2 regions of the Lentibacillus sp. L22 genome follow, and region 1 is predicted to be linked to the other one. Evidence: a T-box and tRNA genes for the amino acid it is inferred to sense, from the RefSeq annotation. Region 1 holds a T-box; the other holds one or more tRNA genes.
What was found. The T-box of region 1 lies ahead of ileS (isoleucine--tRNA ligase). A T-box ahead of a tRNA ligase gene usually reads a tRNA of that ligase, here a tRNA-Ile.
Positions count from the first base shown of each region.

Region 2: it has a tRNA-Ile gene. The T-box ahead of ileS (isoleucine--tRNA ligase) is inferred to sense a tRNA for this amino acid. The anticodon was not compared.

Region 1 covers NZ_JBFNXI010000019.1:14,256-18,686, reverse strand. Annotated here, with positions in the region: gene ABRT01_RS10250 (YggS family pyridoxal phosphate-dependent enzyme) at 1-167, shown strand, start outside; gene ABRT01_RS10245 (cell division protein SepF) at 186-611, shown strand; gene ABRT01_RS10240 (YggT family protein) at 618-884, shown strand; gene ABRT01_RS10235 (YlmH family RNA-binding protein) at 897-1,670, shown strand; gene ABRT01_RS10230 (DivIVA domain-containing protein) at 1,755-2,258, shown strand; T-box leader at 2,309-2,535, shown strand; gene ileS (isoleucine--tRNA ligase) at 2,619-4,431, shown strand, end outside.
Region 2 covers NZ_JBFNXI010000009.1:2,848-7,278, forward strand. Annotated here, with positions in the region: gene ABRT01_RS06270 (MFS transporter) at 1-662, opposite strand, end outside; gene ABRT01_RS06275 (superoxide dismutase) at 827-1,438, opposite strand; gene ABRT01_RS06280 (hypothetical protein) at 1,644-1,895, shown strand; tRNA gene ABRT01_RS06285 (tRNA-Phe) at 1,965-2,040, opposite strand; tRNA gene ABRT01_RS06290 (tRNA-Ser) at 2,090-2,182, opposite strand; tRNA gene ABRT01_RS06295 (tRNA-Ile) at 2,194-2,270, opposite strand; tRNA gene ABRT01_RS06300 (tRNA-Met) at 2,422-2,498, opposite strand; tRNA gene ABRT01_RS06305 (tRNA-Asn) at 2,504-2,578, opposite strand; gene ABRT01_RS06310 (Na/Pi cotransporter family protein) at 2,794-4,422, opposite strand.

The sequences.
Region 1 (4,431 bases):
GAGAAACATTCCGACAGTTGGCAGCATTACGGGATATCATTGAACAACAAAAATTTCCCCATGCTCCATGTCATTACTTGTCAATGGGAATGAGCAATGATTATCAAATTGCGATTGAAGAGGGAGCTACACATATCCGGATTGGTTCCAAATTGGTCGGTTCATAACATAAATGAGGTGAAAATATGAGCATAAAAAATAAAATAAAAACATTTTTCACGATGGATGATGAATACGAATACGTTGAGGAACAGGAGGAACCGGAAGTGCCTGAAAGTATGTCAAAAGAGCAAGGACGAAATGTTGTCAATCTAAAAAGCTTGCAGCAGCCTTCTTCCAAGGTTGTTCTATGCGAGCCCGGATCCTATAATGAGGCACAGGAAATTGCTGATAACCTTATCAATCGCCGGGCTGTTGTGATAAATTTACAACGGATTGATCATCATCAGGCCAAACGCATTGTTGACTTTCTCAGCGGAACAGTTTACGCTGTCAATGGCGACATGCAAAAGCTCGGTGCAGAGACATTTCTTTGCACACCAGATAATGTAGATGTTTCCGGAAAAATTTCCGAAGCATTTATGAATGAAGTTGATGAAAAGGGATGGTAGCAAAGCATGTATCAATTATTAAATATTATTAATTTAGCCGTTGAGATATATTCTTATGCATTAATTATTTATATTTTTATGTCCTGGTTTCCAGGTGCACGCGAATCATCGTTTGGGGTGTTGATGGCCAAGATTTGTGAACCATATCTGGAAATATTCCGTAAAATTATACCGCCACTGGGAATGATTGATTTCTCACCAATCGTTGCTATTTTTGTACTATATTTAGCAAGAAGCGGCTTATTTGAGCTGTTCAGAATGCTTCTGCTTTAAGGTGAAACGACAATGGACATATCTCAGCACTTTCGCAGAGATGAACAAGAATTTATTGACCAGGTATTGGCATGGAAGGAACAGGTTGAAAACTCCTACATTCCAAAATTAACTGATTTTCTGGATCCCAGGCAACAACATATTATGGAGACGCTCATCGGTAAGCATGAGATACTTAGATTACATAAACATGGCGGTGGTCCATATACCGAACGTAAACGAATGATCATTGCTCCGATGTACGAGCCAATTGATGAGGCTGATTTTGAGTTGGTATTACTGCAGACAACCTACTCGAAAAAGTTTATTACTTTAACACATCGCGATGTTATGGGGGCATTCCTATCCTTGGGTGTTAAACGAAAAAAGCTGGGTGATATCCATGCAAAAGACGGCGTTGTACAAATCCTGATAGCCAAGGAAATCGCATCATATGTTCAAATCAATTTAACGAGTATCAGACAAGCAAAATTGAAATTCGAAACACAGCCGTTATCTGCTTTTTTAGGAGAAGAAAAACATTGGAAGGAAACAGAATGTACAGTTTCTTCATTGCGACTGGATACGGTTGTAAAAGAAATATACAAGCTTTCCCGCAAAGATGCCGCAAATTACGTTGAAAAAGGCTTGGTAAAGGTAAATCATAAAACAGTGGAAAATCCAGCCCTGCTTTTACAGGAAGGGGACCTGTTATCATTGCGGGGAAAAGGAAGAAGTAAACTGGTCACTATTAACGGTCAGACCAAAAAGGAAAAACGGCGGATTACAACGGCCATTTTAAAATAATTTCCTGTACATGCAGGAAAAACGCTATTTATGTAGAAATATAGCAGTATGAGTGTTCGATATTTTTTGTTAGGAGGTGGCCTTGTGCCATTATCACCACTAGATATTCACAATAAAGAATTCTCCAGAAGCTGGAAAGGCTATAATGAGGATGAAGTCAATGAATTTCTCGATCAGGTCATTAAAGACTATGAAATGACCATCCGGGAAAAGAAGAATTTGCAAGAAAAAGTGGAACAACTAGAGGGAAAGCTTGGACATTTCACAGATATTGAAACAACATTGAATAAGTCGATCCTCGTTGCCCAGGAGACAGCCGAAGAAGTGAAAGGCAGTGCATCCAAAGAAGCAAAATTGATTATTAAAGAAGCGGAAAAAAATGCCGATCGAATTATTAATGAAGCGCTGGAAAAGTCACGACGGATTTCAGCGGATGTGGAACAATTAAAAAAACAGGCGAAAGTTTTCCGGACACGATTTAGAATGTTGGTAGAAGCGCAATTGGACATGATTGATACCAATGATTGGGATAGGCTGCTTGATACGGAAATGGATGAAGAACCCGAATTAGCAGAAAATAATTCATAATCCTTGACGTTTCAGGAATTTATGCATATAATTTGTACACATATAATATATCTAATACGATGACAGAGACAGTATAAAAGATCGTCAGCTGTTAAAGCGAGTCAGGGTATGGTGGAAGCCTGATACAGTATCCTTTTAGAACATCACTCTGGAGTATCCATACGAACGGTTGCCTAGTAGATATGGACGGTTCATTCACGTTACGAATCTCTGAGTGAATTTAATTGTAATGAATTAAATTTATAAGGGTGGTACCGCGAGTCTTCTCGTCCCTTTTTTGGGATGTGAAGGCTTTTTTATTTGGATTTGAAAAAACCGCCTAATGTGGAGCCATATAATTAATTTGTAGGAGGAAAGGATATGGATTACAAAGAAACATTATTAATGCCGAAAACCAAATTCCCGATGCGGGGGAACTTGCCGAATAAAGAGCCGCTGCGTCGGAAAGAATGGGATGAAAACAACCTATATGAAAAGAGTTTGGAGCGTACAGAAGGAAGACCATTATTTGTACTGCATGATGGCCCGCCATATGCCAATGGTGATTTACACATTGGTCATGCCTTGAACAAAATTTTAAAAGACTTTATTACGCGCTACAAATCAATGGCCGGGTTCCAAGCCCCATATGTTCCGGGATGGGACACACACGGCCTGCCAATCGAAACAGCACTGGCGAAAAAGAAAAAAGTCAATCGTAAAAAGATGAGCGTCGCTGAGTTTCGTCAAAAATGTGCCGAATACGCGATGAAACAAATTGATAATCAACGTTCCCAGTTTAAAGAACTAGGTGTTCGTGGCGATTGGGAGCATCCATATATCACATTAACAAAGGACTATGAAGCAGCCCAAATCCGGGTGTTCGGGGAAATGGCAAAAAAAGGCTATATCTATAAAGGAATGAAGCCTGTTTACTGGTCTCCGTCATCAGAATCAGCACTTGCGGAAGCTGAAATCGAATATCATGATAAACGTTCCCCATCCATTTATGTTGCATTTGAGGTAACGGATGGAAAGGATCTTCTGGAAGGTGGCGAGAAATTCGTTATCTGGACAACAACGCCATGGACCATCCCGGCCAACCTGGGAATCAGCTTGCATCCGGACCTCACCTATGTGGTGGCACAAGTTGATGATGATAAATTTATCGTTGCCGAGGAGTTGTTACCTACTGTTGCAGAAGAACTGGGTTGGGGAAATCCGGAAGTTGTTAAAACATTCCGTGGTAAAGAAGCAGATAAAATAGTGACGAAACATCCATTTTATGATCGCGACTCGCTCGTTATGCTTGGCGATCATGTGACTGTTGATGCCGGTACTGGTTGCGTCCACACCGCCCCGGGACATGGGGAAGACGACTTCTACGTATCCAAACGATATGGCATTGATGCATTATGTCCAGTCGATGAAAAGGGTGTCTTTACAGATGAAGCCCCCGGTTACGAAGGGATGTTCTATGATACCGCCAATAAACCAATCACAGAGAAATTGGATGAGGTTGGTGCACTACTGAAGTTAAACTTCATTACCCACTCCTATCCACATGACTGGCGGACGAAAAAGCCAACCATTTTTCGGGCTACGTCACAGTGGTTTGCATCGATTAAAGATTTTCGCCAGGATATTTTGGACGAAATCAAGCGGATTAATTGGTATCCGCAATGGGGTGAAACGCGTCTTTACAATATGGTTCGGGATCGGGAAGACTGGTGTATTTCCCGGCAACGGACATGGGGTGTGCCAATCCCGGTATTTTATGGTGAAGATAAGGAACCAATTATTACTGATGAAACGATCGAACATGTATCGAAACTATTTGCTGAACATGGATCAAATATCTGGTTTGAGTGGGATGCCAAAGAATTATTACCCGAAGGATTTACTTCGGAACATAGCCCAAATGGTACGTTCACCAAAGAGATGGACATTATGGACGTTTGGTTTGACTCCGGTTCCTCGCATGAGGCGGTCTTGCTTGGTCGGGAAGATCACCGTCGTCCAGCAGATGTCTACTTGGAAGGCAGTGACCAGTATCGCGGCTGGTTCAACTCATCACTGTCAACAGCTGTTGCAGTAACAGGCAAGGCACCGTACGAAAATATTATCAGTCATGGATTTACCCTTGATGGGCAAGGCCGAAAGATGAGTAAGTCCCTTGGCAACACTATTGCTC
Region 2 (4,431 bases), on a different contig from region 1:
ATTTTTCCCCAGTTTTTGTTCTGCGTCCGCTCAGCCAGGATCCGTTTAAAATGAAAGTTTCCTTCCGCCTTTCTGCGATTCAGGAAAAAACTGCAGGTTACGGCACAAATAAATAAAATAAAGGATATTGAAAAAATGGTAGTATATCCAACGTTATCGGTCATTCTGGCGATGATGAATCCCGCCAGTGCCGGTCCAACCATACCAGCAAATGATTGCATGACACCAAGAAAACCGTTAAAGAAGTCCCGCGTTTCCGGTTCTGTTATCTCGAACGTCAACACATTGTATGCGAGCCAATAAAATCCATACCCAATTCCAAGCAGACTGCCCAGCAAAAAATTAAAAGTTGATGCCTTTTCAGCAATGATTAAAACAGTCAAAAAAAATAGAGATAAAAAAATTACCCCTAGTCTTAACACGATAACACGATCAATCTTCTTGGCTATTCTTCCAGCGATAATAAACATAACCGCTTGAAATACATAAATGCCAAGGTTGTAAATAGCGATGGTCATGTAATCCCCCGACTGCTTCCATAAATAAATATTTACAAATGTATTGGAAAGAAATATTCCCAGCGAATAAAGCCCTCCAATTATTAACAAAAAAATTAAATCACGATTTACTTCTACTCCTGTTATTTTCTCCAAACTTTTCATGGTTTTAAGCTCTCCTTTTGTATATCCAATAGTGTGAGCAAATCAAGATGAGATATGCAAAAGGAATAAGAAATGCAACCAATAAAAGTTTTTAGAAAAATCCGTTGGCGAGTTTTTTATCATTTAAAAAACACGGGAAAATCTCCCGCGTTTTTTCTGGCATTTTATTTGGCTTCGTTATAGTTTTTTTCAACTTGATCCCAGTTTACTACATTCCAAAATGCTGAAATATATTCCGGGCGTCTGTTTTGATATTTAAGATAGTATGCATGCTCCCAAACATCAAGTCCAAGAATTGGTGTTACACCATCCATCAATGGAGTATCCTGATTTGGGGTACTGGTAATTTCAAGGTCGCCGTTTTTAACAACAAGCCATGCCCAACCAGATCCGAAACGTCCAGCAGCAGCATCAGCAAATGCTTCTTTAAATTTGTCAAAGCTGCCAAATTTAGCATTTATTTTCTCTGCAAGTTCACCTGAAGGCTCTCCACCGCCATTTGGAGAAAGTACTTTCCAGAAAAGACTATGGTTGGCATGTCCACCGCCATTATTACGGACAGCAGTACGGATATCCTCTGGCACTGCATCAAGGTTGCCCAACAGATCTTCAAGCGATTTATCTTGAAGATCTTCATGTCCTTCAAGTGCTCCATTTAATTTGGTAACATAAGTATTGTGATGCTTCGTATGGTGGATGTTCATTGTTTCCTTGTCAATTGTTGGTTCTAAAGCATCGTATGCATAAGGTAATTCTGGTAATTCAAATTTTGCCATTGCTTAACGTCCTCCTTTATGATGGTTAAAAAGGGAGCTTATGTCCAACCCTTTTGCTATAAGATTATCAGAGCATTATAACACTTGCAAATGAAACGATTTATTTCAACAGAATGATGCTCCAATATTTATTTACCCGGTTTAAAAAGAATGAAACATCTTGTTAAACCGCAAATCTTTGGATCATCACCCAGTATGTTCTATAATGGGAAAACTAGATAATTATTTTAAAAGGAGTATTGATATGTTCATCAAAAATGCGGGTACACTTAGTCAAAAATATTTTTGTTCTTATTTCAAGCTAACCATGAATACCCAACATTGCACAGTAGAGGAAGCAAAAGACATTATTTTCAATCGTTTTTTTGAGGGGAATGTTAACAAATTGGGAAAGAAATCTTTCCAAAATTTTAAAGCTGCGTATGATCAGATGAAAGCAGATAAGTGGTCTAGTTGACTATTAGCCAACAATTATTCTGTATAAAAGCCTATTTGCAATAAAAAAACAAGCGACTGCTTGTCAAAATGGTGGCTCGGGACGGAATCGAACCGCCGACACAAGGATTTTCAGTCCTTTGCTCTACCGACTGAGCTACCGAGCCATATTCAATTTTCGACATCTGATCTTTAACTTCTGGCATCTATTATGTATGGAGGAGGTAGAGGGATTCGAACCCCCGCGCGGTTTGACCCGCCTGTCGGTTTTCAAGACCGATCCCTTCAGCCAGACTTGGGTATACCTCCGTATGTCTAAATGGTGGACCCTGCAGGATTCGAACCTGCGACCGATCGGTTATGAGCCGATAGCTCTAACCAGCTGAGCTAAGGGTCCTTTTTTCCAGTTGATAACTAATTAAATTTTGTATTCGATCATTATTCTCGTACATTTTATCAGAATGATTACTACTATATATTAAGCCATGTACGTAAAATATCAATTTAATACATTAACCACACCAGAAGCATGATGTAACATATTAAGATGGTAGCGGCGGAGGGGATCGAACCCCCGACCTTACGGGTATGAACCGTACGCTCTCGCCAGCTGAGCTACACCGCCATCATTGGCTCCACAGGTAGGATTCGAACCTACGACCGATCGGTTAACAGCCGATAGCTCTACCACTGAGCTACTGTGGAATAATTATCATTTCACTAGCTCATCATTAATCAGCGACGAATAATATCTTACCATTTGCAACAAGAAATGTCAATTAAAATGTTATATGTATAAAAATTGTTAGATCGTGTTGTTTGTTACAACAACAATAAATACTATAGCATGTTCATTCGCGGTTTTCAATAATAAATTTTAAAATGTTATCAGCTCTACCCAGTAAAGCCGATAACATTATCTATTTACCACCAAGAACTTCTTCTGCGATATTCACTGCATGGTCCCCAATCCGCTCCAAATTGCTAATCATATCAACAAATACGATCCCGGCAGATCCAGTGCATTGTCCCTTATTCATTCGAACAATATGTTGTTTACGAAGGCGGCGTTCCATGTTATCAATTTCGTCCTCTTTATCAACAACCATTAACGCCTTTTCTCGACTCACTTGATCCAGTGCACTTATTGACTGCTTAACCGTATGTATCGTTAATGTAAACATCTGATTCAAGTCTGTTTGTGCCTCTTCGGTCAAATCAACCTTATTGGCAATTTTATAATCAATCAGTTCAATAATATTTTCGAAATGGTCGCCGATTCGCTCTATATCTCGAACTAAATCCATTAATGCGGTATGCCGGGCGCTTTCCAATTCCGATAATGAACCTGACGCTATCGTAACCAGGTAATCCGTTATCTTCTGATCCAGATTATTAAGTGCACCTTCCAATTGTCTTGCCAAATCGGAATGTTTTTGTTGGCGGGTAAACAAATATTGATTCGTCTCTTCCAGCCCCATACATGCATATTCACCCATACGAATGATTTCAGCCTTTGCCTGATCCAACGCAACTGCTGATGATTGCTGGATAAAAATTGGATCCAGATGTTGTGGTTTATACTCAATAGTTACATCTTCACCAGGGATTATTTTTGTCACCAACCAGGCTAGTCCAGCGATAAATGGAAACTGAATCAATGTATTGGCGATATTAAAACTGCCATGCGCAAACGCTAATGTCATTTCCGGATTCAAATCGAATTGATCCTGTAATAATTCAACAAACTTCGTGAAAAGCGGTAAAAAAGTTAAAAAAATCGCAGCTCCAATCAAGTTAAAGATAACGTGGATAAATGCGGCTCTTCTTGCAGCTACACTCGCCCCAAGTGATGCTAAAACCGCCGTGATTGTCGTACCTACATTATCCCCAAATAAAACAGGTAAAGCAGCATGTAAATCGATCGCTCCTTCAGCAAATAACCCTTGCAAAATACCGATGGTGGCACTTGAGCTTTGCACGATTACCGTGAATAGTGTTCCCACCAATAAACCGAGGATCCGATTTTCGCTCATGTTTAGCGTAAGCTGATGAAATGCCTCCAAATTACTTAACGGTGCCATCCCATTTCCCATCAGAGTCAGCCCGAAAAATAGTGCTCCAAAGCCAAATATAGCCTGTCCGATTGCCGTGACCTTTTGATTGGAAAAGAAGAAAATCAAGAAACATCCAATTGCAAGAATAGGTAAAGCATAGTCTCCCAGTTCAATTCCGATAATAAATGCAGTTACGGTTGTACCAATATTCGCCCCCATGATAACACCAATAGCCTGTCTCAATGTCATGAATCCGGCATTTACCAACCCGACAGTTAACACGGTGGTCCCTGAACTACTTTGAATCAACATAGTTACAACCATGCCAGCAATGATACCCAAAATTGGCCTGCTCGTCGTTTTGTCAAGAATATCTCTTAACCGATCTCCCGCTGTTTTCTGTAATCCGTCGCCCATGTATTTAATTCCAAGAAGAAAAATCCCCAGGCCGCCAAAGAATTCAAAAAGAATGGTTTGTACGTCCATTTGCAAAGGCTAAAA